Regions from separate parts of the Megasphaera sueciensis genome, predicted to be linked through region 1. Evidence: a T-box and tRNA genes for the amino acid it is inferred to sense, from the RefSeq annotation. Region 1 holds a T-box; the other holds one or more tRNA genes.
The links. The T-box of region 1 lies ahead of thrS (threonine--tRNA ligase). A T-box ahead of a tRNA ligase gene usually reads a tRNA of that ligase, here a tRNA-Thr.
Positions count from the first base shown of each region.

Region 2: it has a tRNA-Thr gene. The T-box ahead of thrS (threonine--tRNA ligase) is inferred to sense a tRNA for this amino acid. The anticodon was not compared.

Region 1 is NZ_CP116939.1:523,949-547,108, reverse strand. It holds gene NXG62_RS02690 (LamB/YcsF family protein) at 1-185, opposite strand, end outside; gene NXG62_RS02685 (putative hydro-lyase) at 194-982, opposite strand; gene NXG62_RS02680 (NRAMP family divalent metal transporter) at 1,029-2,249, opposite strand; gene NXG62_RS02675 (biotin-dependent carboxyltransferase family protein) at 2,561-3,532, opposite strand; gene pxpB (5-oxoprolinase subunit PxpB) at 3,546-4,286, opposite strand; gene NXG62_RS02665 (LysR substrate-binding domain-containing protein) at 4,324-5,211, opposite strand; gene NXG62_RS02660 (magnesium transporter CorA family protein) at 5,556-6,509, shown strand; gene NXG62_RS02655 (ribonuclease HII) at 6,605-7,387, opposite strand; gene ylqF (ribosome biogenesis GTPase YlqF) at 7,387-8,256, opposite strand; gene thrS (threonine--tRNA ligase) at 8,501-10,408, opposite strand; T-box leader at 10,449-10,666, opposite strand; gene NXG62_RS02640 (electron transfer flavoprotein subunit alpha/FixB family protein) at 10,893-11,900, opposite strand; gene NXG62_RS02635 (electron transfer flavoprotein subunit beta/FixA family protein) at 11,922-12,725, opposite strand; gene NXG62_RS02630 (acyl-CoA dehydrogenase) at 12,805-13,944, opposite strand; gene NXG62_RS02625 (NUDIX hydrolase) at 14,469-15,083, opposite strand; gene leuS (leucine--tRNA ligase) at 15,174-17,648, opposite strand; gene NXG62_RS02615 (glycosyl hydrolase family 18 protein) at 18,027-19,559, opposite strand; gene lgt (prolipoprotein diacylglyceryl transferase) at 19,660-20,451, shown strand; gene sufU (Fe-S cluster assembly sulfur transfer protein SufU) at 20,594-21,034, opposite strand; gene NXG62_RS02600 (aminotransferase class V-fold PLP-dependent enzyme) at 21,046-22,266, opposite strand; gene NXG62_RS02595 (SufB/SufD family protein) at 22,229-23,160, opposite strand, start outside.
Region 2 is NZ_CP116939.1:1,830,132-1,839,746, reverse strand. It holds gene ilvC (ketol-acid reductoisomerase) at 1-147, shown strand, start outside; gene ilvD (dihydroxy-acid dehydratase) at 177-1,829, shown strand; gene NXG62_RS08850 (bile acid:sodium symporter family protein) at 1,839-2,792, shown strand; gene NXG62_RS08845 (ATP-binding protein) at 2,876-4,105, shown strand; gene NXG62_RS08840 (purple acid phosphatase family protein) at 4,124-5,359, opposite strand; tRNA gene NXG62_RS08835 (tRNA-Thr) at 5,564-5,639, shown strand; gene NXG62_RS08830 (Hsp20/alpha crystallin family protein) at 6,227-6,664, shown strand; gene NXG62_RS08825 (relaxase/mobilization nuclease domain-containing protein) at 6,747-7,238, opposite strand; gene NXG62_RS08820 (hypothetical protein) at 7,287-7,709, opposite strand; gene NXG62_RS08815 (Hsp20 family protein) at 7,815-7,952, shown strand; gene NXG62_RS08810 (relaxase/mobilization nuclease domain-containing protein) at 8,044-8,283, opposite strand; gene NXG62_RS08805 (hypothetical protein) at 8,574-8,837, opposite strand; partial or broken gene NXG62_RS08800 (transposase) at 9,280-9,615, shown strand, end outside.

The DNA of each region.
Region 1 (23,160 bases):
GCCCCCAAGGCCACTCCATTTTGGACAGCAAGTGATACTGTCTTTTCCATCACAACAGGATCACCGGCATGAAATCCACAGGCAATGTTAGCCGAAGTAACATGCTTTAATATTTCCTTGTCGCTGCCTATCGTATATGCGCCAAAGCTTTCTCCTAAATCACTGTTTATATCAATAGAATACATCGTTCCTCCTACAGTACACTTAAATCAGCGTTCCATAAATCTGTAATAAACATATGCCCCGGTGCATGTGTAATCATAAATTCCGGTTTGACCGACATAGCCACAGCCTGCGGAGTAACTCCACAAGCCCAGAATACGGGAATCTCACCGGGATATAGTGTCGATGGATCACCAAAATCAGGTTTTGAAATATCTTTAATACCAATGTCCGCCGGATTACCAATATGGACAGGCGCTCCGTGAACGGACGGCATACGGCTTGTTACCTGCGTAGCTCTAATTGCATCCTTCGGCTTCATGGGACGCATGGAAACAACCATAGGACCACGGAAAACACCTGCGGGAGTACAAGGAATATTCGTAATATACATAGGGACATTATGATTTTCCGTAATATGCCGTACTTCCAAGCCGGCATCCAGCATAGGACCTTCAAAGGAAAAACTGCAGCCCAAAAGAAATGCAACTAAATCATCACGCCAGTAGGTGCTTAAATCAGTCACTTCATCCGTCATTTTTCCATAACGGTAAATGCGATATTTTGGAATATCATACCGTATATCAGCACCGGGAGCTGCCAATTTAGGTTCCGGACAGCCGATTTCCGTAACATCCAGAACCGGACACGGTTTAGGATTGCGCTGTGTAAATAACAAAAAATCAAAAGCAAGTTCTTTGGGTAATATTGCTAAATTCGCCTGGGCATATCCATTACACATCCCACTTGTACATGTTGTTATCTTTTTTTCTTTTATAAGCTGCCGAACTTCTTTTGGCTTCATCGTACTATACGTCATTATACTACACATCCTTTTTTATCATTTTATGAAAACCTGTGATATATTATTGTAAGAATTGCGTAATAACAGTATGAATGCTCATCCATCCCATCAGCACGGCAACACAGGCGCCCGCCACGGTCATCCAAACGGGGTGTTTGTATTCTCCTACAATTTTTTTATTGTACGCACCTACAAGAATAGAGGCAAGAGCCAAAGGTAAAATAAATCCGTTTATCGTACCGACAATAACCAAAACCCGTACAGGCTGTCCTACAATAACAAAAACCAAAGTTGAAAAAATAATAAATCCAATAATAATTTTGCTATAATATTCATCAATCTTAGGACTAAATGATTTTAAGAACGATACAGACGTATAGGCACATCCAATAACGGAGGTGGTACCTGCAGACCAAATAACGATACCGAATAATTTATATCCAATATCTCCGGCAGCAGCCTGAAATACAGAAGCAGCTGGATTCGCCGGATCAATGAAATACCCATGCGTAATAACACCCAGAGCACCTAAAAATAAAATAATACGCATAACTCCCGTAATCAAGATACCGCTGATGGCACTGCGTGTTGCCTGTGCAACATGTTTTATTCCACTAATACCAGAGTCTAATAAACGGTGCCCTCCAGAAAACGTGATATAGCCGCCTACACTTCCGCCTACCAAGGTAACCAGAGCCATAATATCAATTTGATCGGGCATTACTGTTTTAACTGCCGCTTCTCTGACCGGAGGCAGCGCCGCCACTGCTACGAATAACGCTAAAAGAATACGAACAATACCAAAGGTACTGACAAATTTATCCATAATTTCGCCAACACGTTTAAAGCAAAAAATCGACAAGGCAATGCAGCCGCTGATAACTGCGGCTAGGGTAACATCCAAACCAAACAAAACATTCAAGCCCAAAGCAGCTCCGGCAATGTTGCCAATATTAAAGCACAAACCACCCAAAACAATAAGGATAGATATACAATACCCCAGACCGGGAAACACCATATTTCCTATTTCCTGGCCTCGTTTTCCCGAAGCAATAATAATTCTCCAGACATTAATTTGTACCGCGATGTCGATTACTACCGATGCCAAAATAACAAAGCCAAAACTGGCACCCGTCTTTTGTGTAAACACCGTGGTCTGCATTAAAAATCCTGGCCCGATTGCGGTGATAGCCATTAAAAAAATGGCCCCTAAATACGATTGTATGCTGTTTTTAACTTTAAATCTATTTTCTTCTTTCAAGATTTTATTTTCTGTCTCCATTTCTATGATTCTCCTTTCACATACTATATTTAAAATTAAAATAATGGCGAAACATAATCCATAGAAAAAAACGCCAAATACGCTGCGAATTTAATTTACACAGTATTTATGCATAATAAAACTTATTATTTTCTTTTCTACGTCGTACAGAAATACGATAATGCCCACATGCCGCCCCCTTTCCGTATCCAAAAAAAAAGGGTACTTCAAACAGTTTGATTCTGTCTGAAGCACCATCGCTCTTTTAATCTTTTGTTTGATTTATTATAACATGCTTGTTCGATAAATTAAAATTGAAAAAATGAATAGGGTTATTCATTTTTTTTGAATGTACGAAAATAACTCTTTTCAATGTAATCTTTTACCGCCTCGTAATCCTGCTGTTCCTGTTTTAAATATTTCACGGCCTCCTGCTGTGTCACCGCCACAAAATGAATTTTATTCCCATCTTTTGCTTGTGTTAAATTCATAAGGTCTGCTTGAATAACATATCCAATTTTAGCAAAACCCCGTGTGGTTCCATGATCTGCAGCTGCCACAATACACGGAGCCCCGCCTGAAGGAATTTGAACAGCCCCCGGACTTACTGCATCTGATACTATATTGGTTTTAGCTATCGGCATAATTTTAGGCCCTGTCAGTTGATATGCCACTCTATTGGATGATTCCACAACATATGTTCCAGTCAAAAATTGATGTATTGATTCCTGTGAAAATAATGAATCCTGCGGTCCCATCATAATACGCAGCGTGCATTCCCTATCATAACGAGGTATATAGGCCGGTGGTATTTTTGTCGTACACACTTTTTTTTCCTTATCATCCGCCAAATACAACATGTCCCCCTGATGCAACATTCTTCCCTCATACCCTCCAATTCCTGCGACTGTATAGGTAGAACGGCTTCCTAATACCTTCGGAACATCAAAACCGCCATGTACCGCTATATATGCACACTGACCGGACACAGCCCCGCCAAAAGAAAGAGTTCCTCCATCGGGTACGACAAAAGAAGACCAGTTTTCAATAGGATTGTCATTGACCATACCTTGCATATCTGCTCCGCATACAGAAACCAATTGACTTTTATCAAATTTAAGAATAAGTCCTTCTTTAACCATTTCGATAAGAGCAGCACTTACTTTATTTCCTGCCAGTAAATTGGCCATATGGCAGGCATACTGATCCATGGCACCGGAAACAGGCATTCCCCAGGCCTGATATCCACGCCGGCCTTCATCTTGAATGGTTGCCAAATTTCCCTGTTTTATAACAGTAATCATACTCAGTATCCTCCTATGAACGGCATATATGAAGTCTGTATGTACCCTTTAAAACATCTTTGCGAATCGCAAAATATTCATCAATTTTTATTTCCACAAATTGTACGTACTCACCCGCATTGACTAAAAAAGGATGACGCAACGCCGGATTAAATCCTTTTAAAGGAGTTCTGCCTATAAGCCACCACTCTCCGGGAGTCTGGCTAGTATAAAAGCCTGTTTGATTCCCGCCTATTCCAACAGAACCTTCCGGCACATTACGCCGCGGCTTATCTAACCGCGGCGTTATTAATTTTTTTGATAATCCCCCGAGATAAGGATATCCGGGTGTAAATCCCAGCATATAAACCAGATAGGATCGTGATGTATGAATACGAATAACTTCTTCAGGCGTTAATCCTGTATATTTTGCAACATATTCCAGATCAGGTCCCAAAACGCCGCCATAACAAACAGGTATCTGTACAATAACCGGTGAAACTGCGTCATGCTGTTCCGGTTTAAGCAGCTGAATATATTGTCGGATATGCTTGCACACTTCTTCATACGAAATAATCATGGGATCATAATAAATAGCTGCTGACCGATATGTCGGCACTACTTCGCGTATTCCTTCCCATTCAGCATTTTTTATTATTTGTGTCAATTGTTGAACCAATCGATTCACCGCAGGAGAAATACTAGTACCAAATTCAACGACCACTCCACATTCTCCGGCAGTCAATATTTTTATTCCCTCTACTATATTTTTCAATAAAATTCTCAACTCCATGTCACAAAATTTGTTATCTTTATTTTAAGAGCCGTTCTTTTACAAGTTTAATAAAAGCCTTAATAGCACAAGAAAAATATTTTTCCTTATGATAAACAAGATATGCATTCGTATTTAACTTTACCCCCTGCCACGGCAGAATCACCAATTTTTCGGTTTCAAGCTCTTTTTGAACTGCTGCCAGCGGCAATATAGTAATTCCCAAATTACTGATAACAAATTGTTTTATCATATCAATAGATTCCAATTCCAAAATCATCGGAAGCTGGATTGACTTTTCTATTAAATATTCGTTTAGTATTATTTGATAACTATTAGATAAATCAGTAAAAATCAATTTTTGTCCTTGTAACTGTTCTGCTGTAACTTTTTCTAATTTTGCCAATGGATTTTCAGGTGCAGCAACCATTACAATTTTTTCCACCCACAAAAACTCACTTCTTAAATCACTGTCTTGTATTGTTTTACTTAGAAAAAATGCAATATCTATTACATTTTTTCGCAGCAAATAGCAAAAATTGATACTGTCATCTATTTTTAATTTCAAATTCACATCCGGATATAACGCATTGTATTCTTTCATCAACTGGGTTAAATGGTAGGCACAGATGGATTCAGGTATCCCAATCGTAATTACCCCGTGCGGAATATCTATATTCTCCAATTCATTTTTAGCATTTTCAGATAATTTTACAATTTCTTCTGCATAGTCATATAAACGTTCCCCATCCGTTGTCAGCATCAGCTGACGTCCAAACCGTTCAAAAAGTGCAATGTTTAATTCTCGTTCTAATAATTGAATATGTGTCGTTACCGTTGACTGCGTGTATCCCAGAAAACGAGCTGCTTGAGAAAAGCTGCCTAACTTCACAATACTCATAAATGTTTTCAATTGCCGGATTTCCAAAAAACAGACCTCCTGTCTATTTTACTTGCTTTTCAAAAAAATTATCAATGCATATATCCAATAACGGCTAATGTAAATAAAATTTTCAAACGATACATTTAATTTACTGCACAAAACAGAATTTCCTGATACTTCCGAAATTCATACATTAGTAAATCTTCAGCCGCCCGTACGGCAATGGCCGCCATCAGACAATCATTCCCTCAATATTAAAAAACTTCATGTATTTTATATACATTGATACATTGTATTTAGTAAAATCAAAAAATATACTTGACGAGCCTCGTTTTTCTGATTATATTAGAGTTTGGGTGTATACCTACTTTACCGACGGAGGAGTTATAATGTTTCAAATTTATAAGCATACTAATGGACATTTAGAAAATAATATTTCTTTAGCCTCTGCCGAAAAAGGTTCTTGGATTAATATCGTAAACCCCGATTCAGAAGATTTACAATTAGTTTCTATGATTACAGAAATTCCGACAGACGTTTTAAAAACAGCATTGGATACAGAAGAACGTTCTCATGTAGAACTAGAAGACAACTATGTTTTCATTGTCATCAATATCCCTATTCTTCGTGAAACGGACAGTTATGATACACTGCCTCTCGGCATATTTATTACCCCTGATTTTATTATTACCATTTGTCTGGAAGAAACGGAAGTAATCAGGGCATTTACAAAAAACAAATACCCTTTATTTTGTACTTTTAAAAAGACACGGTTTCTTTTTCAAATTATGTATCGGACAGCTACTCTATTTTTAAGATATCTGCAGCAAATAAATCACCGTACCGACGACATTGAATCGATACTGCGGCATTCCATGCAGAACAAAGAATTTTTTATGCTCTTAGAACTGCAGAAATCCCTTACCTATTTTACTTCCGCCCTGCGCGGCAACGGTATTGTCATGGAAAAAATCCTTCGTCTTCGCCGCAATGAATCATTGCGGCATCTCCTGAAAATGTATGAAGAAGACGAAGACCTGCTGGAAGATGTTATTATCGAAAATAAACAGGCTATTGAAATGGTTGAAATGTATTCCAACATTTTAATCAACATGATGGACACATTTGCTTCTATTATTTCCAACAACTTGAATATTGTAATGAAGTTTCTGGCATCCATCACAATTATTCTCGCTGTTCCTACCATTATTTTCAGTTTATGGGGAATGAATGTTCCCGTTCCTTTCTCTGACAGTCAAATCGGGTTTTGGCTTGTTGTTGGCGTATCTTTCGTTTGTGCCACGGGTGCTGCGTTTATGCTTTGGAAAAAGCATTTATTTTAATTTATTGCGATTCTTCGAATCTGTAACAGATAAAAATCTTGTTACAGATTTTTTTTATGTTAAAAATACCCTCAATGGCATGGACTGCTATTTGTTTATTTCTGTATCATTGATTTTATTGGTTCAAAAGAATGGCGATGAATAGGGCAGGGTCCAAATTGTTGTATCGCCTCCAAATGCTTTTGCGTCAAATATCCTTTATGTTCAGAGAATCCATATTGCGGATATTGTTTGTCGTACTTATTCATTAATCGATCTCGTGTGACCTTTGCAACAATAGAAGCGGCTGCTATAGATGCGCTTTTTGCATCACCCTTTATAATAGAACGGTGTGAAACAGTTAAAGCCGGAAGCGGCATTGCATCAACCAATACAGACTGTGCCTGTATTTTCAATGCACCTACGGCCTCATACATTCCCTGTTGTGTCGCATGATAAATATCAAGGGCATCAATATCTTCTTCTGATTTAGCGATACAAGATACAGCCACTGCTTCTTTCATAATTATATCATATAAAATTTCCCTTTTTTTAGGTGCTACTTTTTTACTGTCATTCAAACCCGGACATTCCCAAAACGGCGGTAAAATAACAGCGGCAACCATAACCGGACCGGCAACAGGACCACGCCCCGCTTCATCAACACCCGCTATATGATAGATACCTTGGTTATAGTAAAATGTTTCAAAAGAAAACATAGCCTCCAATCGTTCCCGTTCTTGTTCTTCACGCAGTTTTCGTTTTAAAAATGCAGTTCTTAATTTATAGACGGAATGCCGGGAATCCGCCTCCATCGCCTCCAATAATGACGGAATATGTGTTTCCTCATTTTCCAACATTTTTCTTATATCTTTTACACTTACTTTTGAAATATCCATTATAGTTTACCTTTTATAGCAAAGTCTTCTACACGATCCAATGAAATCTCTCCTATTTTTCCTTCTCGATATTCTTTTAAAATAAGTTTATACGTTTTTTCCAAATCTATCATGTTTCCAGCTACAATACACCCTCGTTTTCTGCCGATGTATTCGATTGTTTCCTGCGGTGTTCCCGACAACCGATCTATTTTATACCGGTCACAAAGTTTCTGCGGGTAATGTACACGTAATTCGCCGATTAACTTTGTCACTACATCCTGCATATCAAAAACCGTATCCGAAATAGCACCGGTAGCAGCTAATCGGTATGCACATATTTGATTTTCCAATTTAGGCCATAGTACTCCCGGCGTATCCAATAAATCAAGCTGATTGGCAATACGCACCCATTGTTTTCCTTTGGTTTCTCCCGGCTTATCGGCTGTTCTGGCTACGCTGCTGCGGGATAACTTATTAATCAACGTTGATTTACCCACATTAGGAATACCCAAGATCATCGTCCGGACACTTCGTGTCTTAAGTCCCCTTTTTTGCCAATGTTCCAGTTTCGGAGCTGCCAGCTTTCTAACTTCTGCTACCAAAGGCTTTACCCCTTTTCCCCCTTTACTGTCCAGTGCAATAACAATACGTCCCTGCTGTTTATAATAAACTATCCATTTTTTAAGCACTGCCTCATCTGCAAGATCTGCTTTATTGAGTACTAAGACCGACGGCTTTTCCCCTATCATTCTCGAAATCATCGGATTAGAACTGCTTATAGGTATACGTGCATCCAGCAATTCAATGACTACATCCATCATCTTTATATTTTCTTCAATCAGCCGTCTGGCTTTTGCCATGTGGCCGGGATACCAATTAATAATCATAAATTCCTCTCTATTCGCCGTAATGTTTCTGTTATTTCTATTCTTGCTTCACAAATGCTGCCGAAACATAACAACTGCAAAAAAAGCTGTCTGACTTTACATGCCAAATCAGCTGACGACATAAATATATAAACAACAAGGAAGGCATATGGAACTCCTTTTCATGAAATTCTATATGCCTTGCTTATTTTAATTATATTGTTTTATTGAAATTTTTACAATATCTTATATTATATGTATCTTCTTATCCTTTACGGGATTCATTCAATTCCTGAATATGGGCAATGACTTCATCGACAGATTTGGCGCCTATATCTCCTTTGCTGCGATCACGAAGAGACAAGGTGTTGCCTTCGACTTCTTTATCCCCAATAATACCCATATACGGGACTTTTTCCATTTGTGCTTTACGAATCTTGTACCCTATTTTTTCATTGCTTTCATCTACTTCAACACGAATGCCAAGTTTTTTGAATTTTTTACGCAAAGCCAACGCATGGGGCAAATGCTTATCTGTAATAGGAAGCAATTTAATTTGAACCGGAGCCAGCCAAACAGGAAACGCTCCCGCATAATTTTCAATAAGAATGCCAAGGAAACGTTCCACACTGCCGAAGCAAGTACGGTGAATCATAACAGGACGATGTTTTTGTCCATCTTCTCCGATATAAGTCATATCAAAACGTTCCGGCATCAGCATATCTAGCTGAATAGTACCACACTGCCAAGTACGGCCAATGGAATCTTTAACATGAAAATCAAGTTTGGGTCCGTAGAAAGCGCCGTCGCCTTCATTAATAACATACGGCACACCTTTTTCTTCGACAACTTCGCGCAGCGTATTCGTCGCCAATTCCCAAATTTCATCAGATCCCATGGAGTCGTCAGGACGTGTAGACAATTCCACATGATATTCCAAACCAAAGATTCCATAGGCTTTAGCAAAAAGATCCATGACACCCTTTAATTCTTCCTTCATCTGACTCGGCAGCATAAAAATATGTGCATCATCTTGCGTAAAGCAGCGAACACGGAAGAGTCCATGAAGTGCTCCATGTAATTCATGCCGGTGTACGAGTCCCAATTCGGCCATTCGCATCGGGAAATCACGATAACTGTGAATTTTACTCTTATAAACAAGAATGCCGCCAGGACAATTCATCGGTTTAATGGCATATGGTTCATTGTCAATAGTAGTAAAATACATATTATCACGATAATGATCCCAATGACCGGATTGTTCCCACAACTGTCGATTTAAAATCATAGGAGTACTGATTTCATCATATTCTGCTTCTTCATGAAGTTCATACCAAAGTTTTAAAAGATTCTTCCGAAGAACCATTCCTTTGGGATGAAAGAAAGGAAATCCAGGTCCTTCTTCGTGAAAACTGAATAAATCCAATTCCTTGCCAAGTTTACGATGATCACGTTTTTCTGCTTCTTCAAGCATGTGGAGATATTCATCTAAGTCTTCTTGCTTCAAAAAGGCAGTACCATAGATACGCTGCAGCATTTTATTATGTTCATCACCGCGCCAATAAGCACCTGCCACGGTTTGAAGCTTAAAAGCTTTTACTTGGCCCGTAGCCGCAACATGAGGACCTGCGCAAAGATCAACATATTCTCCCTGACGGTAAAGAGAAATTTGAGCATCTTCCGGTAAATCTTGAATAAGTTCGACTTTGTACTCTTCCTTCATATCAGTAAACAGGTTAATCGCATCGGTACGAGAAACAAGTTCTTTTGTAAGTGGAAGGTTTTCTTTAACAATTTTACGCATTTCTTCTTCAATAGAAACAAAATCATCTTGTGTAAAACGATGTTCTGTATCAAAATCATAATAAAAACCGTTTTCAATAGACGGACCAATGGCTAACTTCACATCTTTAAAAAGTCTTTTAACGGCCTGCGCCATAATATGGGACGCAGTGTGCCGAAGAGTATCTTTCCCCTCTTGATCCGCAAAGGTTAAAAATTCAACGTGAGAACCATCAACGATAGTTTCTCTTAAATCCGTTACCTGATCATTAACTTTAGCAACTAACACTTTTTTTTCCAAACTGTTACTGATTTCATGTACAGCTTGCTGTAAAGAAATACCATCAGCAAAGGACTTTTTGCTTCCGTCTTTCAAAATTAATTCAGCCATATAAAACATCCTCCTTTTTTGTACAAAAAAACTCTCATCCTCAAGGGACGAGAGTTTACTCACGTGGTTCCACCCTAGTTCATAAGCAATATGCTCATGTACTCAAGCGTTATAACGGTACGACCGTGAAGGAATACTACATATTCTTCCCACAAGCTCCAAGGCGGTAACAAAACTAGTTTTATAGAGTACTCACACCATTCATACTCCTCTCTGAATAAAACATACGGCCTGTCATGTCCTTATCTAAGCTGTTTACATATATAACTATATTCTATGTATGACGTAATTATACGACTGTACGAATATAAAGTCAAGAAACTTTATATTCGTGTTACTATATCTTTTACTGACAGTATTCCTATCGTGATACAATACCAATCACACACATATGGATATGCCGATCTTACTAACCCATGTTATCATGGAAAACAAAATTAAAAGGCTGCCGCATAACAGCAGCAGCCTTTTATATGATCAAAAATCAACCTTTAAGTTTTTTGATCGCTTCTGTGATCTTAGGAACTACTTCAAACGCATCTCCTACGATACCATAGTCGCAAACCTGGAAGATAGGAGCATCCGGATCTTTGTTGATCGCGATGATGCAGTCCGATCCTGTCATACCCGCTAAATGCTGGATTGCCCCGGATATCCCGCAAGCCACATAAATCTTCGGGCCTACAGTCTTTCCGGTCTGTCCTACCTGATGCAGTGCATCTATCCAGCCGGCATCTACCGCAGCACGGGAAGCTCCTACGGCTCCTCCCAGCAAGGTCGCCAGTTCCTTCAGCATTCCTTCGAACGGTTCCGAGCCGTTCATTCCTCGGCCGCCGGATATGATAACGTCGGCTTCTTCTATCTTGACGCCGCCGCCGCCCATTTTAATCAGTTCTACGAACTTCGTCATGAAGTCGCCATCACTCAGTTCCGCCTTCATGTTGATGATTTCGCCCGTCGCGGATGCGTCGGCTGCCGGTTTCTTAAATACATTCGGTCGAACCGTACCCATCTGCGGCCGATTTTCACGGCATACGATTTCTGCCATGATATTCCCGCCCAGTGCCGGACGCGTCCATACGATCGTCTTTCCGTCGTCATCCACATCCAGTCCCGTGCAGTCTGCTGTCAGACCGGTCTTTAATACATTGGCTACGCGCGGTCCTAAATCCCGTCCGATATTCGTCGCCCCTACCAGAAATACGTTCGGTTTTACTTCTTCAAAGAAGTGCTGCAATACCTTCGCATACGCCGTCGTATTGTATTGTTCCAGTCTCGGGTCGTCATACACATATACCTTATGCGCTCCGTGGGCAATCAATTCCTGAGCCAGCGGGGTTACCCCGCTGCCGATCAAGACGGCCCCTACTTCGTCTCCGATTTTGTCGGCCAATATCCTGCCCTGGCCTAACAATTCCAACGATACATTGCGCAGTTTGCCTTCAAATTGTTCAGCGATGACATACACGCCTTTGTAATTAGCCAAATCCATCTTCACGTTTCCTCCTTAGAATTAAATTATCTTCTGTTCTGCTAATTTTTCCATCAACGTAGCAACAGATACAGCAACATCTTCATTGTTCAAAATAAGACCCTGCGTTCTCTGAGGCGGAGTGAAGATTTTGCGGACATTCGTCGGCGAGCCGCTCAAGCCGATCCGGCTTTCGTCTACTTTGATATCCTCTGCCGACAAGGTTGGTATTTCCCGGCGTTTCGCCTTCATGGTTCCGCGAATGGTCGGGAACCGCGGTTCATTTAATTCTTTTACAGCCGTAATGAGAACGGGGAACGATGCTTCCGTAACGATATACCCTTCTTCATTCTGCTGTTTTACCGTTACTTTTTCTCCTTCTACTGCGATATGAGCTGCGTAAGTGATCTGTGGAATACCGAGTTCCGCTGCTATCTGCGGACCGACCTGAGCTGTATCTCCATCAATAGCCTGCTTGCCGCAGAGAATTATGTCGAAATGGTCCAGCCCCTGTAGTTCCGCTACTTTTCTAACTGCCTGTGCCAGGCAGTAGCCGGTTGCCAGGGTATCCGAACCGCCGACTTTTCTGTCTGTCAGCAAATACGCTTCATCGGCTCCCATGGCCAGTCCTTCACGAAGTACTTCCACAGCCTGCGGCGGCCCCATAGAGAGCAGCGTTACCTTAGCTCCCTGTTCATCCTTTAACTGCAGCGCTGCTTCCAACGCATTCTGGTCAAATGGATTAAAGATGTTAGGCACACCCGCACGAATGACGGTATGTTTCACTGGATCGATTTTTACTTCTGCCGTGTCTGGTACTTGTTTTACACATACCAATATTTCCATATTACGCTAACCTCCTAAAAATGTTTTCTTGTCTCCACAGCTTGATTACGCAACAATCAAACCTGCTTTGTCATGCCAATTACCGCAATAACGCACCCGAAGTAACCATGCGCTGTACTTCGTTCGTGCCTTCATATATCTGTGTAATCTTTGCATCACGCAGATGACGGGCAACGGGATATTCTTCGCTGTAGCCGTAGCCGCCGAAAATCTGCACGGCGTCAACCGCAACTTCCATAGCTACATCCGAAGCATAGCATTTTGCCATCGCAGCATCCACGGAATACGGTTTCTTTTCCTGTTTCTTCATCGCTGCTTTGTATACCAGGTTTCTCGCGGCTTCGATCTTCATTGCCATATCTGCCAGTTTGAAGGAAATAGCTTGGAATTTGCAGATCGGTTTGCCGAACTGTACACGTTGTTTGGAATATTCAACAGCGTCTTTCAAAGCGGCTTCCGCGATTCCCAATGCCTGTGCGGCTACCCCGATACGGCCGCCGTCCAAGGTCTGCATAGCAATCTTAAAGCCTTTCCCTTCCTGACCGAGCATATTTTCAGCAGGAACTTTTACATTTTGGAATACGAGTTCCATCGTCTGAGACGTGTGGATCCCGAGTTTGTCTTCTTTCTTGCCAAAGGTAAAGCCTTCCATCCCTTTTTCCAGAATGAATGCCGTAATACCATGGTTGCCCTGGCTCTTATCCGTCATAGCGAATACAATATAGATATCAGCTGCGCCTGCGTTGGTGATAAAGATTTTGGAACCATTCAAAATATAATGGTCGCCTTCTTTTACTGCAACGGTCTGCTGGCCGGAAGCATCGGTGCCGGCATTCGGTTCTGTTAAGCCGAACGCACCCAGTTTCGAGCCTTCACAAAGCGGAGTTAAGAATTTTTTCTTCTGTTCTTCTGTCCCGTATTCAAAAATCGGATTTGCACACAAGGATACGGTTCCGGACAACGTAATGCTGACGCCTGCATCATATTTGGCCAGTTCTTCTACCGTCATGATGTAGCTCAATACATCGGCACCAGCTCCGCCGTATTCTTCTGGGAAATATGTGCCGCCCAAACCCATTTCGAGCATTTCTTTGATGATTGCTTCATCAAAAATACCTTGATGGTCACGTTCGGTAATAGTCGGGGCTAATCTTTTTTCACCAAAGTCTTTAGCCAATTTTACAAACATTTGTTGATCTTCCGTCATGTTAAAATCCATGATTCTTCCACTCTCCTTTAGAATGTTTTTACTATTTAGTTTAAACTAAAAAGCATTGTAAAAAGATATAGTTATTGCCGCTGTTAACTAACTTTTGCAGGTGTTTTCGAAAGCCTGTAGCAGCTATGATAACCACAATTAGACAACGATACATGCACACGGCATATACACGATTGTTCTAATCTCCCACATCTGAATTGTACAACTTTTCACAAATTAAATCAATAGAAAAAGCAACACTTGAGTCAATATTATTATTTTTTTTTCTCATAGCTAACCCATTAAAATTTATTATCATATGTAATCTTTTTTGTTCCTTGAAACATACTTTTTCATCTGGCTTATCCAAAACATTCTACGAACTTTATCTGCATAAAATAATAGAAATGCTAGTATTATAGCTACTTCTTAGAAATTATATTGTGCAATAAGTAACACAATATAACAAACAACAATACTTTTTTTATTATAAAAAAACAATATAACAAATAATTTATTTATGACTAAATAGCATAGTAGAAATACTATAGCATTTCTATGCGGCGATATTGGCTAATAAAATTTTTAACGATATGCGCTGTAATTCCCCAAATTGTTTTATTCTCATATTGATACATGTAAATATCATACGAAGAGCGTTTACGCCACTGCCAAGATAATTGCTTGGCAATGACATCCGGAAATCCAGATGCCGGTCTTGTGGCAATTTCCATGCAGAAACGTTCCGGATCGTGGGCGAGAAACCATTGTACAGGCACAATAAAAATTTCCTCTACTTCCTGCTTGCTTATAGTAATACAGCCGGCTTCTATTATCCCAACAAAAGGCCATACGGTTACCCCGACGGGAGACTCGACATAATCCAGTCTCCCGAGCATCTGAATTTGATTTTTTGATGTCCCTAATTCTTCCATTGTCTCCCGGACTGCCGTATGTTCAAAAGAAATATCTGTATTTTCTCTGCCGCCTCCAGGAAAACAAATATCGCCCGGCTGCCAGCTAAGCTTGCTGCTGCGAACTTCAAACAAAACACCAAGATTCCCCTTATTTTCAATAAGCGGAACTAACACTGCACATTGTTTATTACGCAGCACAGGTGACTGTTTTACCTTTATATTGCTCCATTTTTCAGTATTCATTCCTATGTTCTCCTTTACCTCTATATCTATTTATGATAGCAAATGAATGTAAAAAAAGATACTCATTTTTACATGAGTATCTTTTTTTACTTATTTTACAACGATATTAATAATTTTTTGCGGAATAACAATATATTTAATAATCGTCCTGCCATCTATACATTCTTTTACACGAGGCATTGCTAACACTTTTTCTCTCATTTCTTCACTCGTAACATCGACAGGTATTGTAATACGTTCGCGAACTTTACCATTAATTTGTATAGGTATTTGAATTTCATCGACAACCAAAGCCGAAGCATCCACTTCCGGCCAGGCTGCTTCATGAACACTCCCTTCAAATCCTGCATCATGCCATAATTCTTCTGTGATATGCGGCGTAAACGGAGCCAGAAGCAATAACAGATTTTTATTTACCTCCAGAGCTAAATCCTTCCGGATTGTCTGATGCTTACCTGCATATGCATACATCGCATTGACCATTTCCATAATAGAACTAATCGCTGTATTAAAGTTATATTTACCAGTAACGCCTTCTGTAACCTTTCCAATAGAGGTATGTTCTACAAAACGAAGTTCTTTTTCATCTTCTGTATACTCTTGAGCGGTAGGAGTTCCTTGTTTCATTAATTCCATGTATTGTCCAAAAATGCGCCATACACGATTTAGAAAACGGAAAGACCCTTCCACTCCTTGATCAGACCATTCCAAATCACGTTCCGGCGGTGCGGCAAACAAGATAAACAATCGTGCCGTATCCGCTCCGTATTTTTGTACAATTTCTTCCGGAGACACAACATTTCCTTTGGATTTTGACATTTTACTGCCATCCATCAGGACCATTCCTTGTGTTAATAGGCGGGTAAATGGTTCATCGTCTTCCACCAACCCGGCATCGTACAACACTTTCATAAAGAAGCGGGAATAGAGCAAATGCAGGATAGCATGTTCAATGCCGCCAATATATTGATCAACGGCCATCCAATGATTGGCTTTTTTCGAATCGAAGGCAGCTTGATTATTTTTTGCATCCGTATATCGTAAATAATACCATGAAGAATCAAAAAATGTATCCATAGTATCCGTTTCGCGCCGGGCCGGACCCCCGCATTTCGGACAAGTGCAATGAACAAAATGTTCGCTTGTTGCCAACGGGGACACAGCTCCCGCCGTAAATTTAACATCCGTAGGCAGCGTAATCGGCAACTGGTCTTCAGGAACAAGCTGTTCTCCGCAGGTATCACAATAAATAACCGGAATGGGTGTTCCCCAGTACCGTTGACGGGAAATAAGCCAATCTCGCAGTTTATAATTTACTGTGCCATGGCCCAATTTATGTTCCACCAGCCATTTCGTAATAGCTTTACGTCCTTCTTCATCAGTCAACCCGTTAAAAGCACCGGAATGAACCAAAATCCCAGGATCATGGTATGCTGTTTCCATTGTATCCAAATCTAATGTTTCTTCTCTATTCTGAACTACCAGCCGAATCGGCAAATGATATTTTTTAGCAAACTCCCAGTCACGTTCATCATGGCCCGGAACGCCCATAACTGCGCCTGTACCATAATCAATCAAAACGTAATTGGCAATCCAAATAGGTACTTTTTCATTATTAACAGGATTTACAGCATACGAACCAGTAAACATGCCTTCTTTTTCGACATCGTCCGAAGTACGGTCCATATCATTCATATTTTTCATACGTGTGATAAAATTCCGAAGTTCTGTTTCATTTTTCTTGCCTTTAATCAATTCCACCACATACGGATGTTCTGGAGCCAATACAATATATGTTACACCAAAAATAGTATCTACCCGTGTAGAGAACATTGATATTTTTTTGTCTATTTCTGGAATAATAAAATCAAATTCAGCCCCTTCGCTGCGTCCAATCCAATTTTTTTGCATCGTCTTTACACGTTCCGGCCAGCCATCCAGCTTATTCAAATCCTGCAGCAGACGATCCGCATAATCCGTGATTTTTATGAACCATTGTTTCAGGTCTTTTTTTACAACATCGGAATCACAGCGCCAGCACTTACCATCGATAACTTGTTCATTTGCCAAAACAGTATTACAGTTTTCACACCAGTTTACCTTCGCTTTTTTTCTGTATACAAGGCCTTTTTTATAAAACAATTCAAAAAGCCATTGATTCCATTTATAATAATCCTCTTTACAAGTTGTTGCTTCCCGGTCCCAATCATAGGAAAGTCCTAATGCTTGCTGCTGGCGTTTCATATTGGATATGTTATCCAGTGTCCACACCGCCGGCGGAATATTGTTTTTGATAGCAGCATTTTCCGCAGGCATCCCGAACGAATCCCATCCCATTGGATGCAAAACATTGAACCCCGTCATCCGTTTATATCTGGCAATAACATCCCCAATAGAATAATTGCGTACATGCCCCATGTGAAGGTTTCCCGATGGATACGGAAACATTTCCAAGACATAATACGGCGGTTTTCCATTATCATCCGGACAACAGTCCACCTTTTCATCCAGCCATTTTTTTTGCCATTTTTTTTCAATTTCCTGTGGGATATACTTTTCCATCATTAACACATGCCTCCTATACATACAAATCAAACCTATACATGGTATCTATCACAAAAAGAAAAGCCCCTAACAATGCCTGCAATGCATCGTTAGGGGCGTATGATCGCTGTACCACCCTAATTGGCTCTCATTACGACGAAATATATTCCGTCTTACGGTTAACGCCCATCAAACGCTTATACTTACTGTTTTTCAGTATAAGAAGCTCCCGGGTGAGTAAATAAACTTCCGGTGTACCGGATTTCCACCATCGCCGGCTCTCTGAAACGCTGTTGTTTATCATTCCCAATCATTGCTTACCTTATAGATGTTACATATTCTACTACGCTATCACTTTTTTGTAAAGTATAAAAGCATGAAATATTTTCATTTTCCAATTTATAGGGGAAAGCCCTGCCAAAAATCTTTCGTTTCAAACCCTTTGCGCCAAAAAGCGGCTCCTGCCAGATGATAGGAAGATAACAGCAAATATTTATATTGCAAAGACTTTTCATCTTCAAACCATATTTTAATTTGCCCTTCCGCAATCGGCAATTCCATATAATATAATTTCAAATTTTCATCCCAGCGTATATCTTTTTTAAAACGGACAAACAGCTTTTGGCTGTCCGACATCGTCAACGTTCTGACATCAAGGGAACGCGGAAAAGAAACACGGACCTGTGCCGGTCGCTGCGACCAAGTCTTCATATCGGAAGGAAGTGTTCCTGGATCATTGGTTTCGTACCAGGTGCGCATATATAAAGGCATACCGAGAATCAGTTTATTCGGCGGAACGACAGTTATTATTTTTCTTACACTGGCTTCGACCCATGGGTACGATGCATTAGGTCCGGCAACGGTACTGGCTCTGCCGAATTGATCATAGGCCATCAGTACTACATAATCCAGTTGTTTAGCCAAGGAAGCTCGGTCATAAACCTGAGACCAATTGGGATTATCGGAGATAGCCGTCACGTCCATAGAAATAGTAAGTCCGTAGGCATGTCCCGCTTGAACAATATCACGGACAAAAGCGGTCAAACGGTCACGATCTTCATAGTTTATATTCTCAAAATCAAGATTATAACCATTCAGGTTATATAGCAACGCATATCCTATGAGTTGTTTTATTACTCGTTTCTTCAGATTGTCGTCCATAAGCAATTGATGTGTAAATTGAGGATCAAAATGATTATCCACCAACGGCCATACATCATATTCTTTATCACGATATGCCGCAACCAGTGTATCTAAATCCGGATTGCGCAGTTCTATCCCTGATGTTGTAAGTCTGAATGCCGTGGGAGAAATAACACGTTGTTTGGCGTTTATTTCAGGAATATTGTCTTTTTCTTTCATTATAGGATCCCATAGAATGGCAATATCCAATTTTCCCTTTTTATTAATTATTGCTGTTGATTCCTGATTTTTCAATTCCGGAATTACCGTGACAGGTGTCAATGGCGGCTGCAATTCTTTTCCTTTTGGCTGCAAAACATAACTAATACCTAAAGGGCGGCGAATATGCTGAATACTTACGGTGTAATCTTTCTTTCCTTTACTGCCCGGAAAGAGAAGTTCTACATTTGGATTCTGCCACAACGTATCGGGTATATTCTGTTTTGGCTTAGGCAGGCGCACGAGAAAATATCCCGGTTTTCCTGAAATCTCCTGAATACCATATTGTGACAGGGAATCACCTGATACAAGCCACCGTCCTTGTTCTTCCACAATTTTTAATTTTTGAATATCGATAGATTGAATCGGATTATTGACAGTGGGTACATTAAAGACAGGATCTGTTTTCTTTGTCTCTTTTACACTAACTGTCTTGGCAAAAATGTTCTGCGGCAGTATTACCGTGCCACTTACTATCAAAAATAAAGGAACCAAAAATATAAGATTTTTTTTAGACTTCCAGTGAATCATTACACATTCTCCTACTATATAAATATTTTCTGTCTGGTAATTTTACATAAATACGGTATAATATATACATTATGTTATTATAACACAAAGGAGGAAACATATGCATCAATATTTGTTTTATATCGGATCTTTTCCTATTCGTTCCTACGGCCTTTTATTCATGCTTGGAATCCTGTCGGCAGGCGTCGTTGCGTATTATATTATGAAACGTGACGGACGCGGCTGGCATGTACATATATTTGATTTTACCATGTACTGCGGTCTTGCAGGTATTATAGGCGGACGTCTATGGGATGTTTTCTTTTTCGACTGGACGTATTATCATAATCATATTGCAGAGATTCCGTATGTCTGGCAGGGCGGCATGGCAATACAGGGAGGTCTCCTGTTCGGAGCCATAGCCGGCATCATATATACCAGATATCATCATATCGATACTTGGGCTTTTGCCGACCTTCTGGCGCCTGCTATTATACTGGGGCAGTCCATCGGCCGCATGGCCAATCTCATGAACGGAGATGCCTTTGGACATCCCACAGGAAAAAGTTTCGGCTTATTATATCCAGACACAACACTTGCATATCATACATATGGAAATCAGCCCTTATGGCCGGCAGAAATCTGGGAAGGACAACTTGATGTTTTAGTCTTTGTAGCCTTGCTTTTCTACAGCAGCTTTCCGCACAAAAAAGGACAGGTTTTTTGTCTTTACATTATGTTGTATGCTGTAGAACGTTTTTTCCTGGAATTTTTACGGGGAGATTACGTAAACCTCATCATAGGTTTAAAATCAGCTCAAATGACCAGTGTAATCGCATTTATCATAGCTACTGCTATATTTGTATATCTTCAGTTTTATGGCAAAACGGATGTAAAAGATAAAGGACAATAAGTGTCTATTTTTAATGATCCGCCGAATAGCTTTGAATACCTATCAAAAAAGAACAGGGATCCGGATTTCATTTTATCCGGATCCCTGTTCTTTTTCTATCTTAAAATCAACACATACACCATTTTCTTGTTATATTCCACATTTATCGTTCATTCCTGTTTGCAATAGCTTCTTTTAATGTATGCCACGCAAGAACTGCACATTTTACCCGAGCAGGCATATTGGAAATATTTTTAAGGGCAATCGCATCTTCCAAATCTTCTAATTTTTCATCGTCCGTAATTTCCCGTTTAATCATATCGAGAAACAAATCAACAAGACGCAACGCTTCATCCACTGTTTTCCCTTTTATAATATCAATCATCATATCGGCCGAAGCTTGGCTGATAGCACATCCATGTCCCGTATACGCAGCATCCTTCACAATGTCGTCTTCGATCTCGGCACGCAGCGTAATATCATCGCCACAACTGGGATTATGCCCTCGTTCTTCCAAATTATATGGATTGAGTTCATGTTTATTGAGTTGGTTTTGGTTATGTTCCAAAATAATATCAGAATACAACTGATTCATGTCTTCCATATCTGCCACTCCTAGTCTTTAAAGCCCATTGTTTTACGAACAAGTTTTAATTTATCAAGAAAATAATCAACTTCTTCAACAGTATTGTAAATGTAAAAACTGATACGATTTGATGCTTCTGCTCCGATATAACTGCCAAAAGGCTGTGCACAATGATGTCCAGAACGAATCGCAATTCCATAGCTGTCAAGGATAGTTGCCGCATCGTGGGGATGAACCCCTTCAATAGTAAAGGAAATAACCCCTGTTTTTTCCTCGGCGTCGGTACTGCCGATAATGTGAACATAGGGAATTTGTTTCAATCCTTGGAGAGCACAAGTTACTAATTCGTGTTCCTGTTTTTCGATGGCATCAAATCCTATCTGTTCCAAATAATCAATTGCGGCATGCAAGGCAACGGCCCCTTCTACATTTTCTGTTCCCGCTTCAAATTTAAATGGCAGTACATTGAAAGTCGTAGTCTGTTCTTGAACGTATTCTATCATATCACCGCCCAAAAGGAAAGGTTCCATATCATTTAATAAATCACGTTTTCCATAAAGCACGCCGGTTCCGGCAGAACCCAGCATTTTATGACCAGAAAAAACATAAAAATCGCAGTCCCATTTCTGGACATCGCTCTTCATATGCGGTGCCGCCTGTGCTCCGTCAAGTACCACTACCGCTCCTGCAGCATGTGCTTTGTTAATAATTTTTTCAATGGGTGTTTTCATACCTAATACGTTGCTGACAGCCGCAAAGGCAACGATTTTTGTTTTACTGTCGATTTTAGCCAAATCAGCTTCCGTAAAATGCCCTGTTTTATCAAGATACATATAGACAAGTTTTGCGCCTGTTACTCTGGCAACACGCTGCCATGTAACTAAATTAGCGTGATGTTCGGAAATCGGAATGACAATTTTGTCTCCTTCATGCAAATGGGTTTCACCATAGCTTCTGGCGATAATATTAAGTGCTTCGGTAGCATTGCGGACAAAAACAATTTCTTCGCTATGTGCTGCATTAATGAATTTTTGTACAGCCATACGCGCATCATCATACAGTTGAGATGCTTCAACACTCAAAATATGTGCCCCACGATGCGGATTGCCATTATGGTGCTCCAATAAATCAACAATGGCATCGATTACTTGTCTAGGCTTTTGTGTCGTAGCCGCATTATCAAAATAAACAATCTGATGTCCGTTATGGACTTTAGTCAATATGGGGAAATCTTTTCGAACATTTAACATGGCAATCACCTTTCTTATGGCAGTACTGCATTTTTTCGCGAACAGCCTGCAACACTTTATTTTCCATATCCGGATCACCCAGTTTATCAATGACCGGTCTAATATTAGACTCAACAATAATCAGCTGTGCACCATTTTCACTAAATCCACGGCTCATCAGATAAAAAAGCTTATCTTGATCAATTTGACCCGCACTGGAAGCATGATTCCCAACAACATCATCTTCTTTGCAAAGAAGAAGCGGAATCGAAATAGAATGTGCTCCCGGACTCAGCAAAAGGCATACATCGGATTCAGAACCAACTGCTTTCTTCCCACCGCGCAGAAAGTCTATAGTACCGCGAAAATATTTTTTCGCACTGCCCATCAGCGAACCCGTTGTAAGAATATCCGTTTCCGTCTGTTCCCCCTGTTGCGGAACCCAATAGGAAAAATCAAATATTTGTTTATCATTTCCCATGTACATAGTATTGCTATGAAATTTTCCGCTTTCTTTTAAAAGATCCGTTTTATAGTAAACAATAGTTTCACGGCTGCCAATTTCCGCACTTACATACTCAACGAAACTTTGTTTTTCTGTTTTTGCATAACGGTGCTCTATATGCCGTACATGCTTACCGTGAAGCTGAATTTTACTAATTTTTACTTTAGCGGCTTCGCCAGCTTCTACGTAATTCAGAAAGTTAACGTTTCCCTGTTCAGCGTCACCTTCAAACGTCAGATATATCGACACATCACTGCCGGGTCCGGCTTTAATTTGGAGCTGAGCAACAATCTGCGGAATTTCTTCACTCAGTGTATAGGTAAGCCAAACAGCCCCCGTTGCACGGGGGGCAATCTCTATACAACACCCCGTCGTACTATGATGCAGCGCCTGTGATAAAGCCTCTGCAT
Region 2 (9,615 bases), 1.3 Mb from region 1:
GCCAAAAACTGGTTGTTGGAAAACAAAGCAGCCGGCCGTGCGGAATTCTTAGCGCTGCGCAAGAAACATGCGGAACACCCTGTTGAAAAAGTCGGAGGTAAACTTCGCAATATGATGTCGTGGCTTAAAGAAGAAAAAGCGGATTAATACAAAAAGCGGAAACGGAGGAAATCGATATGCGGAGTGATATAGTAAAAAAAGGAAGTACCCGGACGGCCCATCGGACGTTGTTCCATGCCATGGGGTATTCGGACGAAGACTTGGAAAAACCGTTGATCGGGATCGTCAATGCATTCAATGAAATTATTCCGGGGCATATGCATCTGCGGGAAATCGCCCAGGCGGTAAAGCTGGGGGTTGCAGCAGCCGGCGGGACGCCGATCGAGTTTCCGGCGATCGGGATCTGTGATGGGATTGCCATGGGCCATGACGGCATGAAATATCCGCTGGCCAGCCGGGAATTGATCTGCGATTCCATCGAAGCCATGGCCAACGGTCACGCTTTCGACGGACTGGTCATGATCCCGAACTGCGATAAAATCGTGCCCGGTATGCTGATGGCGGCAGGCCGGGTAAATATCCCGACGGTGGTAGTCAGCGGCGGACCGATGCAGGCGGGACGCTATAAAGGCAAGGATATCAGTGTCAGTACGATGTTTGAAGCCGCAGGGAAACTGGAATCGGGGCAGATTACGGAAGCGGAAATGGCAGATATGGAAAATAAGGCCTGTCCCGGGTGCGGATCCTGTGCCGGCCTGTTCACGGCCAATACGATGAACTGCATGACCGAAGTATTGGGGATGGGACTGCCGGGGAACGGAACAATCCCGGCCGCCTATTTCGGAGCGCGGCGGATCCTGGCCAAGAAGGCCGGCGCGGTCGTCCTGGATCTGGTGAGACGGGACATCAAACCGCGGGATATCATGACGCAGGAATCCTTTGAAAATGCCATCGCTGTAGATATGGCGATCGGCGGGTCGACGAATACGGTACTGCATCTGCCGGCCATCGCCCATGAAGCAGGAATCGAACTGCCGCTGCAGAAGTTCGATGAAATCAGTAAAAAAGCCGCGTATATCTGCAAGATGAGCCCGGGCGGCAGCTACCATATGCAGGATCTGGGAGAAGCCGGCGGGATCTGTGCGGTCATGAAGGAATTGACCAAGCTGGGAATCATCCATACGGAAGCCCGGACAGTCACGGGCAGCATCGGGGAACGAATTGCCCATGCTGTGATCGAACGGCCGGAGGTGATCCATACGGTGGAAACGGCGTATATGCATAAAGGCGGGATCGCAATCCTGAGCGGGAACCTGGCACCCGATGGGGCCGTGATCAAGGAAAGTGCCGTAGATGCAGATCTGCTGGTCTACACAGGGAGCGCCAAATGCTTCAACTCGGAAGAAGCCGCGATAACGGCGATCATAGACGGACAGATCCATGAAGGCGACGTGGTGGTGATTCGGTATGAAGGGCCCAAAGGCGGTCCGGGGATGCGGGAGATGCTGAACCCGACAGCCGTCATTACCGGGATGGGGCTGAAGGTAGCCCTGCTGACCGATGGACGGTTCAGCGGAGCCAGCCGCGGAGCCTGTATCGGCCATATATCGCCGGAAGCGATGGAAGGCGGGCCGATAGCTCTGATTAAGGACGGCGATACGATCGCCATCGATATCCCGGGGAGAAAGCTGGAACTGTGCGTGAGCGACGAGGAACTGGCGGCGCGCCGGGCAGCATGGAAACAGCCGGAACCGAAGGTCAAGAGCGGGTACCTGTCGCGGTATGCCAAGCTGGTAACGTCAGCCAATACGGGCGCGGTGCTGGAATAAGGAGGGCCTATGGAAACGGCAGAGAAGCTTTGTAAATTCATTACGAAATACTTTACGGTGTGGGTGGTACTGTTTGCCGCCCTGGCGTTCTTTGTACCGGGGCCGTTCATGGGAATGGGCGGCTGGGTGACGTGGCTGCTGTCGCTGATCATGCTGTCGATGGGACTGACGATGACGCCGAAGGACTTCAAGCTGGTGCTGACGCGGCCGAAGGATGTGATCTTCGGGATCGTGCTGCGGTATGCGATCATGCCGTGCGTGGCGTTTGGGGTAGGAAAAGTGCTGGGGCTGGATCCGATGCTGGCAGCCGGACTGATCCTGGTAGGCTGCTGTCCCAGCGGGACGGCGTCGAATGTGATGACGTTCATCGCAAAAGGGGATACGGCGCTGTCCGTAACGATATCGAGCGTCAATACCCTGCTGGCACCGATTTTGACACCGGCCCTGTTTATGGCACTGGCGGGCTCGCTGATCCCGATAGATGCAGCGGCGCTGCTGCTGGATATCTGCAAGGTAGTGCTCGTTCCGATCATCATCGGGATAGGAATCCGGATGGCGGCGTCGCGGGTGGTGGATCACTTGGTGGGGATTATCCCGGTAGTATCGGTGGTGGCGATCGTGATGATCATTACGATCGTGGTAGCACTGAATGCACAGCGGCTGGCTACGGTGGCAGGAATCGCGGCGCTGGCGGTAGTGCTGCATAACTGCCTGGGCCTGAGTCTGGGATACGGCGTATCGCGGAGTCTGGGACGGATGAACCACTATAAGAGCAAGGCCGTGGCGTTTGAGATCGGGATGGAAAATTCGGGGCTGGCCGTGGCGCTGGCACTGGCGCATCTGGATCCGATGGCGGCGATTCCGGGAGCGATTTTCAGTGTATGGCACAATTTTTCAGGGTCGATACTGGCGGGCTATTGGGCCAGCCGCAGTGACGACGGTGACAGTGAGGAAGCAAAATAAGCAAGGTATAGAGGAAGTTATATATATGATAAACAAGGGCGCTGGGGCTCAAGCGTCCTTGTTCAATATAAGGAGGGGATTGTATGGCATATCCTGATTTGCACCTGCTGGTCGCCTGCCGCAGTTTTTTGAAGGAAGATATTTTTCGAACTTTGTTTGATGTGCAGGATGATCCCCGGGATAAAGAAGCGCAGAGTCGATTTGCGGCAGTGTTACTGCAGCAAGCTGAAGAAAAAGGCCTGCAGGGAAATGTCTTTTCAGCATATCTGGTGTATCTCTTGGGAGAAGGAGATACGATTGCGGCCCAGACAATAGAATCCAAAGGCACCTATGGGGCAGGACTTAAGCAAGTTTTGACACAAGACATGAAACTCCTGCTACCGTATGTGAAAAGCAAAGCGTCGGATTTCATAGAAGGGACATTTCTCGATGACTATACGCCGGCTCGGTCGTTGATAGATGAATGCAGTGCTTCTTTAACCAGAAACTTGATGGCTTGTGAAGATGCCGTGTCGGCAGCCGCTGTCCTTTTGGAACAATACAGTCGGTATGGACGCGGTACCTTGGCACGGCATCTTGCCTTTCGTATTGCCCATGATGGAAAATTTATCGGTATTGATGATTTTCCCACCCTTTTTTGGGAAGATCTCATTGGATATGAAACGCAGAAAGAAAAACTTCGGATCAATACCCGCAATTTTGTCCAGGGAAAACAGGCCAACAACGTGCTGCTGACCGGGGCCAGAGGTACAGGTAAATCGACGGCAGTAAAAGCGTTGGCCAATATATACCATACAGAAGGGCTGCGCCTTATTCAAATTACACGGGATCAACTTGTCCAGCTTTCGGCGGTTATGCAAAAACTGAGCAATATTAAAAGCAAAAAATTTATTTTATTTTTTGATGATTTGTCTTTTGATGAAGGTGAATCGGGATATAAATATTTAAAGTCTGCTATTGATGGCAGTGTAATGGCCCAGCCGGAAAACGTTCTCATTTATGCCACCTCCAACCGGCGTCATTTGCTCAAAGAGACATGGCAAGACCGTAAGGAAGAACTGGAAGAGGTATACCGGCATGATAGTGCCAATGAATCTATTTCCCTTTCCGATCGATTTGGCTTGATACTTCATTATGAATCGCCGACACAAGAAGAATATTTGAAAATAATTGATCATGAGCTGAAAAAATCAGGTATCACATTAGCTAAAAGTGAACTTCGTATCCAAGGGATCCGCTGGGAAATGGAGCATTCCGGCAGGAATGGACGCATTGCTGCACAATTTGTCAAATGGTATTTGGGAAATGTATGAGGCGTGGCGGCTATCCGATCAGGTTGTTGTTTTGATCCTTGTCATATCAATAACGGTTCCGTCTGTTTTATAAGCAGTAACGACGAAATCCTTTGGCTCTACGAGAAGTGTAAGATACATGGGCATATCCATTGGATTATAATATACTTCATCAAAGCGTTTGCGGACGGAGGCATCCCAAGTTTCCGTGCCGCTGCGTCCCGTCGTAATATAAATCGTGCCGGCGGCAGCTGTCCGATTGTTTTTTACAGGCGAAGTGCGAGCGTAACAATGCTCATGAGCTGTAAAAACGAGAGGAACATTGTATTTATCGAAAATAGGCATGAAGGTTTTGCCGTTTATATCCAAAACACCGTGATACGGACTGTCCCAAGGAGGACGATGCATGAGTACAATAATCCGCTTTTTATTTTGGGTTGCTTTAGCTAAATCACGATCCAGCCATTGTGCTTCGTTTTCCATCATATTCGGGTGATTTTCATGTATTTCTTCATAATCGGTATTGAGGGAAACGTAATGGACATCGCCGTAATCAAACGAATAAGCCAGCCGGTTCTGATCGCGGGGACCGCCGTAGGGCACAGAGAACAAGGCCTTATAGGTGTAGGGTTCTGCAAATTTCCAATGTAAGCTGTACGCCTCATGATTTCCCAAGACTGGGGCAATGGGAATATGCGAAGTCAGAACATTGGCATTTTCATACCAGCTTTTCCATTGATACCAAGCCTGGCCGTTATCTGTAATATCCCCCATCATAATAAAAAATGCAGCATCGGGACTTTTTTTCCAAGCCGTCTGAGCGGTCTGGCCCCAAACAGAATAATCTACAGACTGAGAATCGCCAAAAACGAGAACTTTATAACGAGCTAACTGTTCCGGCGTTGTCTTGAAAGGAATCCATGCAGTAGCAGTACCATCTGCACGAATACGATATTCATAGGACGTATCAGGCTTTAATTTTTTAATATAGGCTCCGTATGTGTTTGTCGGAGGATTTTGCGGATCATACGCGGGTGGTCGTTTAGGTGCTGTAACATAAGCCGATTGGACATTCGTACTTCCCGGTTGCCGATACTGGACGGTGTAATCCTTGCGAGCCGTATCATTCTGCCAAGATACGGTGAAAGCGGTCGCTGAATTTTCCGACACAACCTGCACTAAATTATCGATAGGCACCTGCGTATCTGCTGCCCATATGGGAAATCCCATACAAGAAATAAGACCGGTAATACACGCTGTTAGTAATTTTTTCATATATGCTCATTTCTTTTCCTATTGTTTTAGTATAACAACAGTATTGTATCATGAATTCCACAGGAAGCAAGAATAAAACTTCTATTTGTAACAATACGTACGAACTACATAAAAATATCAGCTAATAAAACGGACAATACCTGTCAAAAAAAGAAAAAAATCTTGACAAAAACAGCGTAGAAACTATATAATATATGAGTACTCGCCACTTTAGCTCAGCTGGTAGAGCATCTCATTCGTAATGAGAGGGTCGTTGGTTCAAATCCGATAAGTGGCTCCAGTAAACATCAAGGTTTCCGGTTAATCCGGAAGCCTTATTTTTTGTTTTTGATAAAAATGCGCCTTATTTTGCGCCTTAAAAATCGTATTGACCATAATGGCTTTACGAAAAGTGGTACTTAAAGCGCCATATTTATGAGGTATATATCTGTATTTTATGCTACGTAAAATCAATAAAGTGATGCAGTTTATCATTTTTTACTTGTCCGTTTGTCCTGTCTGTCCGCTAAAATAATTAGGGGTATATAGTATGATGAGAATCAGATTGTTTTATATAACGCACTGGACAAGGGACAAATACTTCGTCTTTGTCCTGTTACGTAAGTGGACAAAGCAAAGCAATAAACAGCCATAATATGCATCACTTTTGTAAAAATAGAAGAGGTATAACTATACTGGTTTGTATGCTCTATGATTGAATGATACAAGCGAGACATATTATTGGCACTCACTTGACAAGAGTGCTAATAATATGTATACTATACATGTAAGCAGGAAAAGAAAGAAGTAGCTTACCATAAAAAGTCAAAAGGTCAAATGCAATCCTGCAGATATGATTTTTGATTTGATTGAAGGGAGATTGTTACTATGAAAAATTTATTGCCTGTTAATGTTGATAACTTTTTTTCTCCGGATCCCATATTTGATAATTTTTTCAATCGGTTCTTACAACCAATAAAATTTAGTCAGATGACGCTTCCGAAAGTTGATGTACAAGATACAGACAAAGCTTATATTGTTACCGCTGATTTACCGGGTGTTGCAAAGGAAGATATTACCATTACCTATGATAATGATGTTTTGGCCATTGCTGCACAGCATAATCAGGAAAAAGAAGAACAAGATAAAGATACAAACTACATCCGTAAAGAACGGGTAAGTAGTGCTTTCAGTCGGCAGTTTGTTGTTCACAATATTGAAAAAGATAACATAGAAGCTGCCTTTTCTAATGGCGTCTTAACAATTACATTACCGAAAACAGATTCAGCTGCTGTAGACGCTACACACCGCATCGATATTAAATAATCGGTGCTGAATCATATAGATTTCACTTTATGTTAGCCGTTCCAGAATTTTCTGGAACGGCTTTTAAAATGTGTGAATTTACCTATATACTGTATGATCCATATTTTTCCCAGTGATATTGGGGAATACCGGAAAAACCAAAATCAGTTAAGATTTTATTTATGTCTCGAATCATCGTACAGAAGCTGCTTCGTGTAGACCGAAAGCGTTTACCCGTTAGAAAATCTGTATTATTGGCAATAAAATGGGCATGAAGATGATCGGTATTGATATGCAGGCTATGTACTACTTGGTAATGATTTCCTCCATAGTTAGAAAAATATTGATTGATGCAGGCCATGCATTGGAAAAACTGATTGATTGGATAACCATCTTCGGGAGCTAAACTGATCAAGTATTCGTAAAATGCTTTGCCTTCCAGTGAATCTCTGGGAGATGTTGGAGAAGGGGGAAAACATGTTTTTGCATATATCATTTCCTCATAGGGATAGTGTGTACTGATATACTGTCCATAAATCAATTCTTTTTTTGTTGCCAAAGGGTTCAGTATATAATTTATTCGTTGGGATAACATCACGCAGTCATCCCTGTTTTTTCGATGCACAACTTTAAAAATTGACATTTATTTTACCGTAATCCTTTCTGCAACCTGTTTTAGTTTTGTAGTACGGTTCATGATATCTTGCATCTGTATATGGTTTTGCATAACAAGCATTGTAAGAGAATTAGCAATTTGCTCTCCGTATTCGCTACATAGAAGGGGAGATAATTGAGTAATGTATTGATTTTGCCGGTCGACCTTTTGACTTAAATTTGAAATTTCATTGTCTATTGCTAACATCCCTTGATTTACTTCGTTATGGGTTTTAGCTAGCTGTATTAACATTTCTTTTCCATAGGGTGTGTAGGTTATTTGACCGTCCCGTATCAATTTTCTTAAAAATGCACTGGGTGTTAGTTGTGTTTCCTGCAGCTTTTCCTGCAAGATGGAATTGGTTTCTTCGTCAACGTGAAAATGAATGTCTGTACTATTAGCTTTCTTCATTAGAAATTCCTCCATAAAGTAATATAATTTTCAGCATGATTGTATAACTTGATATAATAGTATATCCATATTTATAATATGTTATATAATTTTTATTAGCCTTATATAATAGATATTGTAGTATTTCGCAATATTGACAAAGATAAGATAGAAGCTGCCTTTTCTAATGGTATCTTAACGATTACATTACCGAAAACAGATCCAGCTGTTGTAGATGCTATTCATCGTATCGATATTAAATAATCGGTGCTGAATCATATAGATTTCACTTTATGTTAGCCGTTCCGGAATTTTCTGGAACGGCTTTTAAAATGTTTGGATTTATCGATATACTTTATGATCCATATTTTTCCCAGTGATATTGGGGAATACCGGAAAAACCAAAATCAGTCAAGATTTTATTTATATCTCGAATCATCGTACAAAAACTACTTCGTGTAGACCGAAAGCGTTTACCCGTCAGAAAATCTGTATTATTGGCAATAAAATGGGCATGAAGATGATCAGTATTGATATGCAGGCTATGTACTACTTGGTAATGATTTTCTCCATAGTTAGAAAAATATTGATTGATACAGACCATGCATTGGAAGAACGGATTGATGGGGTAACCATCTTCGGGGCTAAGCTAACGACGTATTCGTAAAATGCCTTGCCCTGCAGGGGATCTCTGGGAGATGTTGGAGAAGGGGGAAAACATGTTTTTGCATATATCATTTCCTCATAGGGATAGTGTGTGCTGATATACTGTCCATAAATCAACTCTTTTTTTGTTGCCAAAGGGTTCAGTATATAATTTATTCGTTGGGATAACATCACGCAGTCATCCCTGTTTTTTCGATGCACAACTTTAAAAATTGACATTTATTTTACCGTAATCCTTTCTGCAACCTGTTTTAGTTTTGTAGTACGGTTCATGATATCTTGCATCTGTATATGGTTTTGCATAACAAGCATTGTAAGAGAATTAGCAATTTGCTCTCCGTATTCGCTACATAGAAAGGGAGATAATTGAGTAATGTATTGATTTTGTTGGTCGATCTTTTGACTTAAGTTTGAAATTTCATTGTCTATTGCTAACATTCCTTGGTTCACTTCATTATGGGTTTTAGCTAGCTGTATTAACATTTCTTTTCCATAGGGCGTGTAGGTTATTTGACCGTCCCGTATCAATTTTCTTAAAAATGCACTGGGTGTTGTGTTAGTTGTGTTTCCTGCAGCTTTTCCTGCAAGATGGAATTGGTTTCTTCGTCAACGTGAAAATGAATGTCTGTACTATTAGCTTTCTTCATTAGAAATTCCTCCATAAAGTAATATAATTTTCAGCATGATTGTATAACTTGAAATAATAGTATATCCATATTTATGATATATATGTTTTTTATTAGTCTTATATAATAGATATTGTAGTATCAATCATTCTATATCACATATATTGTATATACTATAATGTTATGTAGATAGAGTACAATTAAGTTCGCAAAAGTAAAAAAAAGGAAAAAGCCATCAAAACTCCGAAAAGGTAAGTAGCGATGACATATACACGACTGGGGCAACATTGTATGAATGGATGGGCTACAATAAACTGGACAGTTTTTTTTTAGGAGCTGTTACAATAATAAAAAAAAGGGAAAGAGGCAGCGATATGGAAAAACGGACTAGACAAGAATACACAACAGAATTTAAGCAACAAATGGTAACCTTACATGCCAGTGGTAAACCCGCGAGTGAAATTATTCGCGAATATGAATTAATCGCTTCTACTTTTCATAAATGGGTAAAGCAATTCAATCAAACAGGCTCTTTTAAAGAAGCTGACAACCGGACCCCAGAAGAAAAAGAACTCATTGCCTTACGGAAACAAAATAAGCAGCTATTGATGGAGAATGATATCCTAAAGCAAGCG